Regions from separate parts of the Paenibacillus sp. MAH-35 genome, predicted to be linked through region 1. Evidence: riboswitches for the same ligand, from Rfam matches in the RefSeq annotation. Region 1 holds a riboswitch; each other region holds the start of a gene.
The links. Region 1 has a riboswitch for cyclic di-AMP ahead of AC3Y2E_RS32805 (C40 family peptidase). Riboswitches for the same ligand answer to the same signal wherever they lie in the genome.
Positions count from the first base shown of each region.

Region 2: linked by a shared signal. The riboswitch ahead of AC3Y2E_RS29810 (potassium channel family protein) and the one ahead of AC3Y2E_RS32805 (C40 family peptidase) in region 1 are both predicted to bind cyclic di-AMP.
Region 3: linked by a shared signal. The riboswitch ahead of AC3Y2E_RS20350 (C40 family peptidase) and the one ahead of AC3Y2E_RS32805 (C40 family peptidase) in region 1 are both predicted to bind cyclic di-AMP.

Region 1 is NZ_JBYUPU010000064.1:746-5,937, reverse strand. It holds gene AC3Y2E_RS32815 (M1 family metallopeptidase) at 1-1,499, shown strand, start outside; gene AC3Y2E_RS32810 (hypothetical protein) at 1,517-2,323, shown strand; cyclic di-AMP (ydaO/yuaA leader) riboswitch at 2,503-2,638, shown strand; gene AC3Y2E_RS32805 (C40 family peptidase) at 2,645-3,115, shown strand; gene AC3Y2E_RS32800 (cryptochrome/photolyase family protein) at 3,452-4,846, shown strand; partial or broken gene AC3Y2E_RS32795 (LysR family transcriptional regulator) at 5,007-5,192, opposite strand, start outside.
Region 2 is NZ_JBYUPU010000046.1:45,967-51,158, forward strand. It holds gene AC3Y2E_RS29800 (universal stress protein) at 1-529, shown strand, start outside; gene AC3Y2E_RS29805 (TrkH family potassium uptake protein) at 664-2,019, opposite strand; cyclic di-AMP (ydaO/yuaA leader) riboswitch at 2,271-2,421, shown strand; gene AC3Y2E_RS29810 (potassium channel family protein) at 2,554-3,216, shown strand; partial or broken gene AC3Y2E_RS29815 (Ktr system potassium transporter B) at 3,203-3,478, shown strand; gene AC3Y2E_RS29820 (potassium transporter TrkG) at 3,546-4,085, shown strand; gene AC3Y2E_RS29825 (potassium transporter TrkG) at 3,994-4,260, shown strand; partial or broken gene AC3Y2E_RS29830 ((2Fe-2S)-binding protein) at 4,696-4,777, opposite strand; gene AC3Y2E_RS29835 (hypothetical protein) at 5,048-5,192, opposite strand, start outside.
Region 3 is NZ_JBYUPU010000020.1:7,025-12,216, forward strand. It holds gene AC3Y2E_RS20335 (NADH:flavin oxidoreductase/NADH oxidase) at 1-691, shown strand, start outside; gene AC3Y2E_RS20340 (hypothetical protein) at 776-1,033, shown strand; gene AC3Y2E_RS20345 (phosphotransferase enzyme family protein) at 1,299-2,360, shown strand; cyclic di-AMP (ydaO/yuaA leader) riboswitch at 2,595-2,727, shown strand; gene AC3Y2E_RS20350 (C40 family peptidase) at 2,730-3,203, shown strand; gene AC3Y2E_RS20355 (circularly permuted type 2 ATP-grasp protein) at 3,406-4,866, shown strand; gene AC3Y2E_RS20360 (alpha-E domain-containing protein) at 4,860-5,192, shown strand, end outside.

The DNA of each region.
Region 1 (5,192 bases):
CGGACGACGGCAACAAGCAGGACCAGACGCTGATGAAAATCCGCCTGCCCCAGCCGGTCAATCCGGGCGCGGAGACGACGATCAAAATTCGTTTCTCGGTCAAGCTCCCTTACGTGTTCGCCCGCATGGGGTATGTCGGCGATTTCGTCATGGCCGGCCAATGGTTTCCGAAAGTCGCCGTCTACGAGCCGAAAGGTACGCGCGGACGCGAAGAGGAAGGCTGGGACACCCATCAGTACCACGGCAACTCCGAGTTTTACTCCGACTTCGGCATGTATAACGTCCGCATCCAGGTTCCTTCCAATTATACGGTGGCGGCTACCGGGTTTCCGACCAAGCCCGCCTCGGACGACGGCACGAAGAAGACGTATCAGTTTTATGCGGACGACGTTCATGACTTCGCCTGGGCCGCTTCCCCGAACTTTATATATTACGAGGAACCGTTCTCGGCGCCCAACGTGCCCGGCGTCAAAATCAAGCTGTACCTCGATCCCGCGCACCAAGGGCTGAAAGACCGGTACATCTATGCGGCCAAGCGCTCGCTCGCCAAATACAGCGAATGGTTCGGCACATACCCCTACTCCACGCTGTCGATCGTGATTCCGCCTCCGGGAGGCAACGGTGCGGGCGGTATGGAATATCCGACGCTGGTCACCGGCTGGGAAGCGTCCGGAGATACGGACAGCTTCGAGCTGGAACGGGTGATCGTCCATGAGATCGGCCATCAATATTGGTACGGCATGGTGGCGAGTAACGAATTCGAGGAAGCGTGGCTCGATGAAGGCTTTACGTCCTACGCGGAAGATCTCATCATGATGAGCGAGTACGGAGTGCAGCCGAACTTTGCCATCGAATCGAGTTATATGACCTCGCCGGAGCCGCTGAAGCTGGCTTCCTGGCAATACGGGGGACACAGCCGCTACGCCGAGAACGTTTATACGCGGGCCAAGCTCGTGCTTGCCGGAATCGAGAAGCAGATCGGCCAGAAGACGATGCTGCGGGTAATGAAAACGTATTTTGACCGCTGGAAGTTCAAACATCCGACGACAAGCGATTTCCAGGCCGTTCTCGAAAGCGTAACAAAAACGAGCTGGGCCGAATACTTCGATCAGTTCGTGTATGGCGGCGGCATGACCGATTATTCCATCGAGCATGTGCAGACGCGGCCGATGAAGCAGGACGGCAAAACCATCTACGAAACCGCCGTCCTAATCAAAAAAAATGGCGGCCATTATATGGACGTGCCAGTCCGCTTCCATTTCACGGACGGGTCCGATGTGGAGAAAGTGTGGGACGGACGGGACCCTCAGGTGCTGTATACGATTACGAGCGAAGCCCCTCTCGAATGGGCGGCGATCGATCCGCAGATGACGATGATCCTCGAGCATAAGCGGATTAATAACTTCATGCAAGTGAATGTCGACGATACATGGAAAGCGCGCCTGACGATCGGAATCGCGAAATGGATCGAGATCTTGTTGAACGGGCTCGCCTGGTGAGGAGGTGACTGCCGCCTATGATGCGTTATATGAAGAACGGCTTTAAAGATACGTTATCGCAATCCTTCCTCCTGCTCGTCTTGTGGCTTTATCATTTCACCTGGGGCTTCCTGCTGCTGATGCTGGTCAAATCGGTCGTCGTTCCGCTGATGCACCGGTACCCGGGCGAGCATCTGTCTGCCGCCGCTTCGCAGCTGTTCCTGGCCGAAAGTCAATTCCGGCTTATGAAAACCGACATCAGTCATCCGTACATCTGGCTGCTGGTCGGAGTTGCGGCGGCGCGGATGCTGTTGACACCGGTTCTGAACGCGGGCGTCTACTACTCTCTGGCGAATCCGCATCTGAATGCCGGCTACCGCTTTTTGCAGGGCATCAAGCGGCTCAGCGGTTCGTTCTTCCTCTACTACGTCTTGCAAATGGCGATAACGCTGGCTCCCGTATATTGGCTGTTCCCGGTGGTCAAGAAAGCGTTCGCCCAGCACGCCGATTACGCTTCCCTCTCGCTTGCGCTGCTGCCTTGGGCAGCGGGATATGCCGCATTCGGGTTTCTGATCCGCCTTCTCTTCATGTACGTCCAGTTCGGCCGGACGACGGAAAGCGGACTCGGATCGTCACTCGGTCTGTTCGTCCGCAAGCTGCCGGCCATCGTGCTGCTGGCCTGCTTGCTGCTCGCGTTGTCCGGGGCGTTTACGGCCGCCGCCTTATCGGCTTCCCTGATCTGGGCGGGGTTGACCGCTCTGATCGTACAGCAGATGCTCCATATCACCGATATGGTGTTCAAGCTATGGACGATCGCTTCTCAATACCGCATCTATGCCGACTGACGGATTAAGGCTCCCGCATTTGCAAGCAAGGCGAGACTTCCACCGTTCCCCTTTTCTTCCGCAGAAAAGGGGTTTTTCTGTGCCGTTGGGATTCGAAATTTCGATTTTTCAAAAAAAATGTTGCGCAAAAGGAGGAAATCGTTGCTAAAAGGCGAATTATAATTACCCGGAAACAAAAAAATCGAACCATGCCGAATTCCCGCTTGCCGGGAAACGGGGGAACCATTCCGGGTGAATTGATCTCGCAGGAAAGTGATCATAGGGCACCTTCGACCGAACCCTCAGCTAACCTCGTAGGCACCTGGAAGGAGTCCGCTTCACTTGAAAAAGGCACTTATTATGATCACCACCGTGGTCGCACTGTTCTTCACCTCCGTTGGCAGCGCTTTCGCTGAAACGACGCTTGAGAAAACCGTGAACGAGCTGATCGGTGTGAAGTACAGAACCGCAGGAACGACCACAAAAGGCTTCGACTGCTCGGGCTTCACGATGTACGTCTTCAATCAATTCGGCGTAGATCTGGCTCATCAATCGAAAGCCCAAGCCAAAGAGGGCACCTGGGTCGACAAGAACGATCTGATTCCCGGCGACCTCGTGTTCTTTAACACCGACGGCAAAGGCATTTCCCACGTCGGCATCTACCTCGGCAACGACGAATTTATTCATTCGGCGTCCAACGAAGGGGTAGTGAAGAATAAGCTTAGCGAGAAGTACTACAAAACCCGTTATGTAACCGCGCGCCGCATCGCTGGTGACGATCTGTACAACCAGTTCATGGCGGAAGCCAAGTAATACAGGCAGCGGAACGGACAAGCCCAAGCCCTGGAGGAGCGAACCATTCGCCCTTCAGGGCTTGATTTCGTTCATCCCCGCTTCTTCCGACAGGAAGCGGCAGGGCGGCGAATCCGCACGGTTTGGGCGGATAGCCTCCGACACCGGTTTTCACCGTCTTCCCGGATTCGACCGCTTGTCGGAACGTGTACGGACTGTTCGAGCGGACCGGATGCCGGCGACGGGATCCGCGATCGGCAGCGAGGTTACGCCCTTCCGGCAGGAAAACGGCTGAGTCTTTGCGAATGTTTTGTATCACCGATAAGCTTTCTACACTGCTCTAGGGGGGACGGCCCGATGATTCTGTTTGTCCATCGCAAAGACCTGCGGGTAACCGACATGCCCGCTTTCGCTTATATCGCCCGGACCGGGCTCCCTTCCCTGCACTTGTTTATCCTCGATCCGGCCATCCTGAACGCGGAACGGGCCCGTGCGCATAGCGGACGCCGCTTCCTCGGTCTGCTCGCCCGCCTTCAGTCGTTATACCGGCATCACGGCCAGACACTGAATCTCGTATGCGGAACGCCCGAGGAGATCGTGCCGCAGATCGCGCTTGTTCACGAAGCGACGGAGGTGGTCTTCCACCGGGACGACACTCCTTACGCCAGACACCGGGATACGAGCATTCATGAAACGCTGCACCGGCTCGGCATCCCGCTGACGACGATATCCGATCAGCCTCTGGCCGATCCAGAGGAACTGCACCGCTACGCCGGGCGGCAATCGCCGTATAAAGTGTTCACCCCGTTCTACCGCAAATGGAGCGAATTCGTGCATACGTATTTCCAGCCCCCTGTGACGACCCGGCTGGCCGATTTGCGCACGCTCGTGCTGGACGAATCGATCCGGCAGCGGTATGCGCCCCCTTACTCGCTGGAACGGTTCCGCGGAGACGTGTGCCTGGAGGCGCCCGAAGAGAGACTGGAGCGGTTCATCGCCGAGAAGCTCCCGGATTATGCGCAGCGGAGGGATTCGTATGCAGGTGATGCGACAAGCGGGCTGAGCGGTTACATCAATTCGGGCTCGATCTCGGTTCGAACCGTCTACGACAAGCTGCTCGGGGAGCCGGACTTCGAGGCGTGGAAGCGGCAGCTCGCCTGGCGGGATTTTTACTTGTACCAGTCGGTATTCGACCCGCTTTTCTTCGAATATGAGCACTATTACGACTTGTCCGGGCTCGGTGACCGGCATTTCGAAGCCTGGAGAAAAGGGCGGACCGGCATTCCGATCGTCGATGCGGCGATGACGCAACTGAACGAAACGGGCAGCATGCCGAACCGGCTAAGAATGGTCACGGCGATGTTCCTGACGAAAAACTTGCTTGCGCCGTTTACGCTCGGCGAGCAAACGTTCCGGATGATGCTGACCGATGCCGATAATGTGCTGAACCGGGGAGGCTGGCTCTGGTCCGCCTCGCTCGGTTATGACGCCGCGCCGTATTTCCGGATCATGAACCCGGTCACCCAGTCGGAGACGTGGGACCCTTCCGGCGAATATATCCGCAGATGGCTCCCCGGCCAGCGCGGCTTGTCGGACCGGGACGTGCACCGCCCGCTGCCGCATGCCGTCGTCGATCTGAAAGCTTCACGCGCCCGCGCGATCGAAGTATACAAGCGCCTCATCGCCGAGGCTCGCGCCCGTATCGGCGTTCCGGACGGACAGCCCGGCTCCGGCGATTCCGCAGACGAGTAGAAACAGAGGCAGCTTGATAGGATGAGCTTCCAATGCGCATGTGAGCGGGCCGACATCCTCTATCGCAATACTGGATTAGCTCCGGGCTTGTACTAGCAGCAGCGGTTGCCACCGGTAAAGAGCCGAGCGGAACCTCGTCAGCCGGCAAGGGTTCCGCTGCTTACAAGCCCGGCCGGGGAGCCGGCCAGCCGGCAATCGTCCGGGCGAATCGTCCCGCCGCAGGCGGCAGCGGGTCCCCCGCTCTCCGGTACAGCCCGATCGGATTATCGAGCCGGATGTGCGGGACTCTCACCCTCGCAATCTCCTTTCGCCCGATGCTGTCCCGCACCTCCAGAGCGGATGCGAT
Region 2 (5,192 bases), on a different contig from region 1:
GCTTACGGTAGATCCGATTCATGATAACCGGTATAGTGAGGCGCGGGAGAAAAACATGGCTTATTGGAGCTCCATGGCCGTAACATTACAAGCAGAACTGATTGTGGAAAAGAGTGATTCCCGAAATGTCGCAGAAGTTATTGCAGACATTGCAAACGAAAAGCGTATCACACAAATTATTATCGGGCAGTCGGCTCAAACCAAATGGGAAGAGATTACGAAAGGTTCCATTATTAATCAGCTTCTCCATTTCATCGAAGGTGTAGATATTCATATCGTATCTGTACGGCGCGAGAGGCAAAAACAAGACGAAGACTATGAAGCAGGGGTTAAAGCCTATCTTGTAAGAGACGGGAACCGCTTATTACTGCGATTGAATTCCCTTGTTCCTGGCAAGATCGAAGGCGTCTTTTACCGAAGTGTTCATACAGACTTCAACACTGGCGTTTTTAAGGCAGTTGATGGCGGAATGAAATATCTTATTTGTGATGGTATCGCATCTACTATCGATACAAAGCCCTCACCTTAACAAGGTGAGAGCTTTTTTGACCTTACCATTACGGGCTAACCTGCCTGAACGATTTATCATTCTCGCGGACTTCCGGGCCCGTTGACCCGGAGCTCCATGCTTGGGAGAGAGGCTCCCCGAAAAAGGGGATCTCTCTAGCCAATAAGCACCTTCTCCTCAAGATAACGGAATTTCTCCCGACTTTGCTTTTGCGACAAAGCAAATGCCAGCGTCAATGGCCCGAGCCTGCCGATAAACATGGTCAGGATGATGATCAGCTTGCCGAGCGCGGAAAGCTCCGGTGTCAATCCCATGGATAAGCCCACTGTGCCGAAGGCCGATGTGACTTCAAACAGAACTTCCATAAAATCCTTCTGCAGGCTATGTTCGGTTAACGTAAGCAGAAAGGTGGCCGCGATGACTACGCCAACTGATATCACCATGACAGCTAAGGCACGCATAATAATCGATTGCGGAATTCTTCGATGCATGATTTGAACATCCCGCTTCCCTGTCACAATGCTGATTAACGTGAGCAGCAGAACGACAAAGGTAGTTGTCTTGATCCCTCCCCCGGTTGATCCGGAGGAAGCCCCAATGAACATCAGAAAAATCATAAAAAATTGAGAAGCCGTCATCATCGATGCGATATCGATGGTGTTAAATCCTGCCGTTCTCGTCACTACCCCCTGAAAAAATCCTGCCCACATTTTTTCTGATCCTGTCAATGCACCGAACGTGTCAGGATTAAATGATTCAATGGTTGTGATTACAAGAAAGCCTCCCGCACATAAAATCGCAGAAGTGGATAACACGATTTTGGAGTGAAGTGACAATTTGCGCCAGCTCCGATTTTTCCAAAGATCAAGAATGACGGTAAACCCCAGGCCGCCCATGATGAATAACAACGGAATTACGATATTAATCAGCGGATCTCCTACATATCGGCTCAAACTATCTGACCACAAGCCAAATCCCGCATTATTGAAAGATGAAACGGAGTGAAAGATACCGTAATAAAGCGCGGTTATAAAGTCCATGTCGCCCATCCAGCGAATCGTTAAAATAATGGCACCGAACGCTTCAATAACAACAGCTGCCGCAAAAATACCAAGCGACAGCTTCACGACTCCCTGCGTAGACAGCGCATTCGTCGATTGCTGAATAAGCAGCCGGTCCTTCAAGCCTATTTTTTTGCCCAACACGACCGCTACCAGGACGCTATATGTCATAAATCCGAGTCCGCCGATCTGAATCAGACACATAATAACAATTTGCCCAAACAAAGAGTAGGCTGTCCCTGTATCTACAACAACTAATCCTGTAACGCATACGGCTGACGTCGAAGTAAAAAGCGCGTCCAACCAACTGATACTGCTGCCGGATGCAGAAGAGACGGGCAAAGCTAGCAAAATCGCCCCTAACAAGATCGGAATGGCAAAACTTAGGAGAATGACTCGTGATGAAGTGAAATGAATAAGTGCAGTGGATCTGAATGGATGTACAGCCATAACCATCATCCCCTTTCCCAAGCTCTGCTCAAATAAACTGAAACCGGTTAAGCTTTATCTTCGTATTATTACCTGAAAGTACCGTTGCATTCAACCCTAAAGCCGCCTCGCATCCGAAGCATTTTTTATCCCCATAGCTGAAACAAGGGGGGACGGCGCGGAATTATAACTATGGGGGCAATCGATAATGGATGATCCGGGTCATCTGTTTACTTTGGAAATGAACTGCTTTATGATAGGGTACAACAACTTCATATTCATCGCTTAATCCTTAATGAAGGAGCGGGGGAACCAACGAAGCGTTTTTCGCTTCAGGGGTAAATTCTTTCATTTGCAGAAAGAACGGGGACTCTCAGACCCGAATCCGACAGCTAACCTCGTAGGCGTCATGAGAGAGAACATGAATGCGTCTTTGGTTTGTCCTGCCCTCACATTCCGAAGCTTGGCAGCAGAATTTCTCTGCTCCAAGCTTTTTTGTTCTTTTCCCGGAAAAACCGTCATACGGATCAATTTCTTTAGAAGGATGTGGAGGACATGAAAAAACAGTTTATTGTGATTGGTCTGGGCCGATTTGGGTCGAGCCTGGTGCGTACTTTGGTTCAAAATGGTCACGAAGTGCTCGCCGTTGATAAAGATGAGCAACTTGTTCAGGACATAGCCGGCATAGCAACCCATGCCGTTCAAGCCGATTGTACAGATGAAGGGGTGCTGAAAGAGCTTGGAGCGCGGAACTTTACTCATGCTATCGTGGCTATTGGCGATGATTTGCAAGCGAGCATTTTAACAACCTTATTGCTTAAAGAATTAAATATACCCAAAATAACAACCAAAGCCAAAAATGAAATGCATGGCCAGGTCCTATTTAAAATAGGCGCAGATCATATTGTATATCCGGAACGAGACATGGCTGCTCGTCTTGGAAAGCAGTTAAGCTCTGATAATCTGATTGACTACATCGAGTTGTCTCCCGACCACAATTTGGTTGAACTGAAGGCCCCACCTGCGATGAACGGCAAATCTCTACAACAATTAAATATTCGGGCCAAGTACGGGTGTACGATTATGGCGATCAAGAAGGGGGTTCATATCAATATTTCTCCGAAGGCGGAAGATGAAGTGAATACAGGGGATATTCTGGTAATAATCGGAAGCAATTCAGATATTCGAGACCTGGAAGACGACTATGAACAGAAATGAAAAACGTATTCATAGCCGTTCCCTATTCGCTATCCTTGTCTCTATTGTCAACCGGCTGAAGACGCGAACGAGCCCTCCCCAACTTATATTAATCGTCTTTTTTGGCTTGATCTGGTTCGGTGCTTTGCTTTTGACGCTCCCCTATTCATCCTCGTCGGGTCAATCGATCGGGCTGTTGAATGCCCTCTTTACGGCAACCTCCGCCATTTGTGTGAATGGCTTGGTTGTGGTGGATACAGGAAGTGTGTTCTCTACCTTCGGACAAGTCGTCATTATGATACTGATTCAGGTGGGCGGCCTTGGCTTTATGACCGTGCTATATTGTCATTGTGGATGTTTTCCGCAAACGTTCATGGCGCAAGTTATCGCTGCATGCCAAAGTTGTCTTGCTCGGTTCCGGCATTTTGTTTGCCGTAGGCTTCTGCTTGATTTATTTGCTGGAAAGCTGGAACCCCGCAACCTTCGGTTCCTTGTCTGCTGGGGAGCGGGTATGGGCCTCCCTGTTCCAAGGGGCTACGCCCAGAAGCTCCGGTTTTAATACCATTGACATCGGAAGCATGTTGGCCTCGTCACAATTCCTGATCATCATATTAATGTTCATTGGAGCCGCTTCAGGCGGAACCGGCGGTGGCATTAAAATCAATACGGTGTTTGTTCTTGTACTGGCAACCATTCATACGTTCCGCGGCGGCGGGCAAATTCACGCCTTCGAGCGCAAAATCGCAGGCGAGACGGTCATGCGCGCACTGGCTGTTGTGGTCCAGTTCCCTTGCCGTTGTGCTTTTGGTCTCCCTACTGCTGACGGTTTCGGAAGGCATGCTGGAGGAGCACTTTCTGGAGGTACTCTTCGAGGCCACTTCGGCCTCTAGTACAACCGGATTATCCATGGGCCTGACGAGCGATTTGTCTCCGCTTGGTAAAATCATCGTGACCATTACCATGTATGCCGGACGACTTGGTCCCCTCACACTGGCCTTTGCCCTAGCTCAAAAAAAGCGTTTATCCAAAATTGGCTACCCCGAGGATCATATTCTGATTGGCTAAACCATAACGGGGGCGGGTTTCCGCTCCTTTTTCTATCCGCTCCTACAAGGAGTAGTCCCAGCGTTGCTGCCACCAGCCGCCAATGAATCATTAGGATGAATAAATCTAGACAAAAGTACTTACCCTATTTCTGGATATTCTAAATGGGGAGGTTACATAATGGATATGGCTTGGATTGGGAAATCAGCCTTTTTGGTCATTGCCGGGATGCTGCTTCTTCGTATTGCGGGGAGAAAATCAATTTCTCAGATGAGCGTCGCTACAACTGTAATCATGATCTCAATCGGTACGACCATTGTTCAACCGATTGCCTACAATGAGCTATGGAAAGCAATTGGCTCCGCTGCGATCTTTATTGTCTCTCTGCTGATCCTTGAATATTTGCAACTGAAATTTGATTGGTTGGAGAACGTTTTAATATGTACATATCAGCTCCATCAGGCAAGATTTCATCGGGGCTCCATCCACATGAAATCGTGCATGCTCCGCAATCTCCGTTCAGACAGCCCGGCTTGGCCGAGATACGGGCATGGATTCAGTGATACGGTTCATGTTCTGACGGAACCGGTCACTTCCGATCTGCTGGAGCATTTGAACCTGACGAGATGTAAGCTGAATGAAGGGATAACGCTACTGCTGGGGCTGGCGACAGCTGTGGCCAAAGCGTTTGCGGCGGATATTGTCCAGTTTCCAACGGGGGATTGTATGATAATCAAGAAGTAGCTTGCTCCCTTCTTATGTATGGTTAGAGAATAGGCCAACATCCAAAATAGCTGAAAAAAATCGGTCACAGCACCTTTGACGAATGAACAAGTGCCTTAAACGCGTCAATAAAGCTCTGCGGATCACCAGCAACCGTATAGGAGTACACGCCTTGCAACGTATGCAAGTAAAACAGTCCCCCCTCTTTCCCAATTCGCTTATACGATAGG
Region 3 (5,192 bases), on a different contig from region 1:
CGAGGTGCCGGTCGCTCCGTCCGCGATCCCGGTGGCGCCGGGCTCCAAAACCCCGCGTCCGCTAACGACGGAGGAGACGAGAGCGATGGCCCACAAGTTCCGCGATGCGGCGCGCAGAGCGGTGACGGCGGGCGTGGATACGATCGAACTGCACGGCGCTCACGGGTATTTGATCCATCAGTTCCACTCGCCGGCGCTTAACCGCAGAGAGGACGAATACGGGCAAGATTTGTCGCTGTTCGGCGTCCAGGTTATCCGAGCCGTCAAAGAAGTGATGCCTCCGGATATGCCGCTGCTGCTCCGTATCTCGGCTGTCGAATATATCGACGGCGGATACGATCTTGAGCATTCGCTCGCGATCGCGCGCAAGTACAAGGAGGCGGGAGTCGACATCTTCCATGTGTCGAGCGGAGGCGAAGGTCCGGCAGGCAAGCGCAAGCCCGGCAACTATCCTGGTTACCAGGTTCCGTTCGCCCGGGCCTACAAGGAGGCGCTGGACGTGCCCGTCATCGCGGTCGGCATGCTCGATCAGCCGGCGCTGGCCGATTCGGTTGTCGCCAGCGGCGATGCCGATCTGGTCGGGGTGGGGCGCGGGATGTTGTCCGATCCGTACTGGGCTGTTCACGCGATCCGCGCTGCGGCTGGCAAGGAAGCGGCACCGGTGCCGAAAGCTTACGTGCGTGGGTTTTAAAGCGGGCTTACGGAGCACGGCGGCCGGATCGGATGCGGTGGTTGTATGGAAAAGCGACATGTTTTTAGGTTGGAGGATCATACGATGAAACAAGATAACGTAGCGGAAACGGATTACGAGGCGATACGCGAGGCTTTGCGCCGGTTGCTTCAGGAGGCGGGCCGCGAAGGCAGCGAGCTGCTGCAATTCGTGGATGAGGCGGAGCGGCGGGAGGCGGTGGACCGGGAACGAACGGCGCAGCTGATCGCCGAGAACGAACGGCTGAAGCAGGAGGTTCGCAAGCTCCGGGTAGCGCAGGCCGGCACGATGTCCAGCAGGTTGCGGGACGCTTTGCGGGAGTAGGGGCGGGGTAAGGACGGCGGGGCCGCCTTACAGAATCGTTATAACGAAACGTTCCATGGAACAAGGCCGATCGATCGGTTATGATAAAGCTAACCTTCAGAAAGGAGTGATGCAAATTGACTACAAAGGTGATTTCGGCTTAGCCGAAACAGACGGGCCACGGCGGCGACGCCGTGGCCGCTGATATTTTTGAGGGCTGCGAGCGCACTCCGCCGGAAGCGGGCATAGCCGGCTGCGGCGGTTCAGTTCATAGATCGGGAGGCATATGGTGACGACGACAAATTATAGATTGTACGAGAATCTTTTTCTGCATGAAGCCGCGAAACGTTACGGGTTCGACACGGACCGCATCCGGCACGTCGGTGGGTTTGAAAACCTGGTATACGAGACGGAGAGGGACGGCCGCGAGCTTATTATACGGATTACGCCAAGCACGAAGCGGACGCCGGACTACGTGGCGGCCGAACTGGACTGGATGCTCCGGCTGGCCGACTACGGCGTTCAGGTGGCGAGGCCGGTCGAATCGCTGAACGGACGTTTGATGGAGGCGGCCGAGACGGAAGCCGAGCCGCTGCTGATGGGCGTATTCGAGAAAGCTCCGGGCGGGCATGTCGGAGCGGATCACCCGTTGTGGGGGCCGCGGCTGTTCGAACAGTGGGGACAGCTGACCGGGCGGATGCACCGGCACAGCGAAACCTATGCCCCTCCGGAAGGCATCCCCCGCCGGCTGGGATCGGCGCTCGATGAAGTGTATCCGGAGCCTTCCGATGAGGAGGCGCCGTCTGCGGACCGGGACCGGGAAGGAAGCGATGAGGCAGGGCCGGAAGCCGTCAAGCAGGCGCTGGCGCGTGTATATACCCGGATCGTCGCAGACGTCGAACGGCTGCCGAAGGACGGGGGCCGGTACGGAATGTGCCATCGCGATTTGCATCATGGCAACTTTTTCGCGGACGAAGCGGGCCGGATGACCGCCTTTGATTTTGACGACTGCGGGGACGATTATTATTTGCAGGATATCGCCATGCCGGTATATTATGCGTCGGTGTTTGCGAGCTGGGAGAAGCCCGAGACCGATCCGGGCCGGGTATCGGACTTTGCGGGCCGGTTTCTGGACGATTTCCTCCGGGGTTATGAACGGGAGCGGCGTATCGGGTCCGGCTGGCTGAAGCAGCTGCCGATGTTCGTCGAGAAGCGGCGCCTCGACCTGTGCCTCATTTTGTTCGACATATGGGGATCGGAGAAGGCGACAGCGGGACAGCGCGAATGGATCTCGGCCAATTCGAAGGCGATCTTGCGGGATATTCCTTGTATGTCGCTTCACCTATAATTCGGGTATGGCCTAGTATGGACAAGCAGACAAGCCGTTTCGGGAAACCGGAGCGGCTTTTTCTGTTGCAGTTGCCGCTAACCCGTATCGATCCATACCGCCACGCCACCGGTTGAACCTGTGCATGCAGCCGGAATGGAGCGTTGAAGAGTTTGCAGGTTTGTCATTTTTTCGTACGCGAAATTAGCAGGATTTGGTCGAATGGAGTCGAATGTAAGCAAAGCGCCACGTTTTAAACAATAATTGCCGAATTCCTTTACGGGAAGCGGGGGAACCATACCGGGTGAATTGGTCTCGCTTCAAAGTGACCATAGGGAACCTTCAACCGAACCCTGAGCTAACCTCGCAGGCACTGGAAGGAGCAGGGTTTTGAAGAAGATTGGTTCTGTTATGCTGCTCAGCTCCATGCTGTTCGTAGCGGCGGCGGGTACGGCTTATGCCGAAGATACGCAGCTGGATCGAGCGGTGGAGGAAGTCGTAGGGACCCCTTACAAATGGGGCGGCACTACGATTAAAGGGTTCGATTGTTCGGGATTCATGCAGTACATCTTCGACGAGTACGGCATCGAGCTGTCGCGTACTTCGAGGGACCAGGCCAAAATGGGAGTGGAAGTCGCCAAGGCAGACCTCCGGATCGGCGACCTGGTGTTCTTCAATACGGACGGCAAAGGAATCTCTCATGCCGGCATTTATTTGGGGGACGGCGAATTCGCCCATTCGGCCAGCAAGGTTGGCGTCAGCATCAGCAAGCTGAGCGACAGCTACTACAAGAATCGTTATGTCACGGCGCGCAGAGTCGTGGACGAGGACACGTTCCTGAAGATGAGCGATGTGAAGCAGTGAATCCGTAAGCGCAGGAAAATCGAACCGGCCCGAGCGTTCTCGCCTGAGAACCTCGGGCTTTTTCTATGCTCACCCCTTTGCCCGATCCGATTCGGAAAGGGGGGGGCGGCTTCATGCGGCGGGAGGGCCGCTTTGTTTGAACGCCGGCGGAAACGGTTAATGGAAGGGTGTAACCGATCTGATTTCGAGAGGAGCCGAGATGATGTTCATGCCTTATGAAACCGGAACCTATTATGATGAAATGCTCGAACCCGGCGGTACTCCGAAAATTCATTACGAAGCGGTATACCGGGCGCTGCACCGGCTGTCGGCAGACGAGCTGCGCCGGAAGCATGAGACGGCCCAACTTCGTTTTTTACGTCAAGGCGTGACGTTTACCGTATATAGCGACAACTCCGGAACGGAGCGTACGATGCCATTCGACCCGATCCCGATCATTGTGCCGGCCAGTCCGTGGAGCCGGATCGAGCGGGGGATGATTCAGCGCGTAACTGCGTTGAATCTGTTTTTGGATGACGTGTACGGCGATCAGCACATCGTGCGCGACGGAATCGTCCCGTCCCGGCTCGTGACCGGCAATCCTTCGTATTACTCCGGTCCGGCCGTGTCTGCGGGGTCGCCGAAGGGCAGCCGGATCTTTCTGGCTGGCATCGATCTGATCCGCGACGAGCGCGGCGAATACCGCGTACTGGAAGATAATTTGCGCAATCCGTCCGGGATTTCGTACGTGTACCAGAACCGCTCTGTGATGAGGCAGGCGTTCCCGGAGCTGTTCCGCCGGCAGAGCGTGCTGTCGCTGGACCGCCAGCTCGGCATCCTGCATGAAACGATGTTAAGCCATGCCCCGCTCCGCCATTACGGCGCGAGCGGTCCGAGAGCGGTGCTGCTGACGCCCGGGCCTTACAACTCGGCCTACTACGACCATGTGTTTCTGGCTCAGCAGATGGGGATCGAGCTGGTGGAAGGCCGCGATCTCGTCGTCCTGGACCATGTCGTCTACGAGAAGACGATCCGCGGCTTGCAGCGGGTCGATATCGTCTACAGGCGAATCGACGACGACTTCCTGGACCCGCTGGCGTTCCGGCCGGATTCGATGCTGGGCGTTCCGGGCTTGCTGGAGGCGTTCCGCCGCGGGAATGTGGCGATTCTGAACGGGATCGGCAACGGGGTGGCGGATCATAAAGGCGTCTACGCCTACGTTCCGGATATGATCCGGTATTACTTGAACGAGGAACCGCTTATCCCGAACGTTCCGACTTATCTGCTGGACGATCCCGAGCAGCGGGATTACGTATTCCGGCATATCGACCGGCTGGTCGTGAAAACCGTGGGCGCTTCCGGAGGCTACGATATGCTGATTGGCCCGCATGCGTCGGAGGAGGAAATCGAACGGTTCCGCATCAAAATCAGGGCAAACCCCGGACAGTACATCGCCCAGCCGACCGTGAAGCTGTCGAGGGCGCCGTCGTACCATAACGACAGGGTGTACCCGTGCCATATCGATCTTCGCGTCTTCGTGATGCATGGCGAGAGCGCGCATGTGCTGCCCGGAGGGTTGTCCCGGGTCGCGCTCAAGGAAGGCTCGCTTGTCGTCAACTCGTCGCAGGGCGGCGGCGGCAAAGACACCTGGGTGCTCAGCGAAAGGGGAAATCGCGTATGCTGAGCCGGGTGGCTGAGACGTTGTATTGGATGGCGCGCAATATCGAGCGGGCGGAGAACAATGCGCGGATTATAGCCGCGAGGCTGAGCCGGATGCCCGAATCTTGGGAAGAAGGGGAGGGGACGGCTGGAGCGGCTTCTACCGGAGCGGATCGAGCGGACGGAACGGAGAGCGGCGCAAGATGGGCTCCGTTCCGTTCGTTTTCGGGAGCGGGAGCGGATGGACTTGCTCAGGACGTCCCGCAGGAGGCGGAGCTGAATCTGGCCGGAGATTGGGAGGAGCTGCTGGAAATCAACGCCTCGTTCGCCGACTATCTGGACAACCATTCA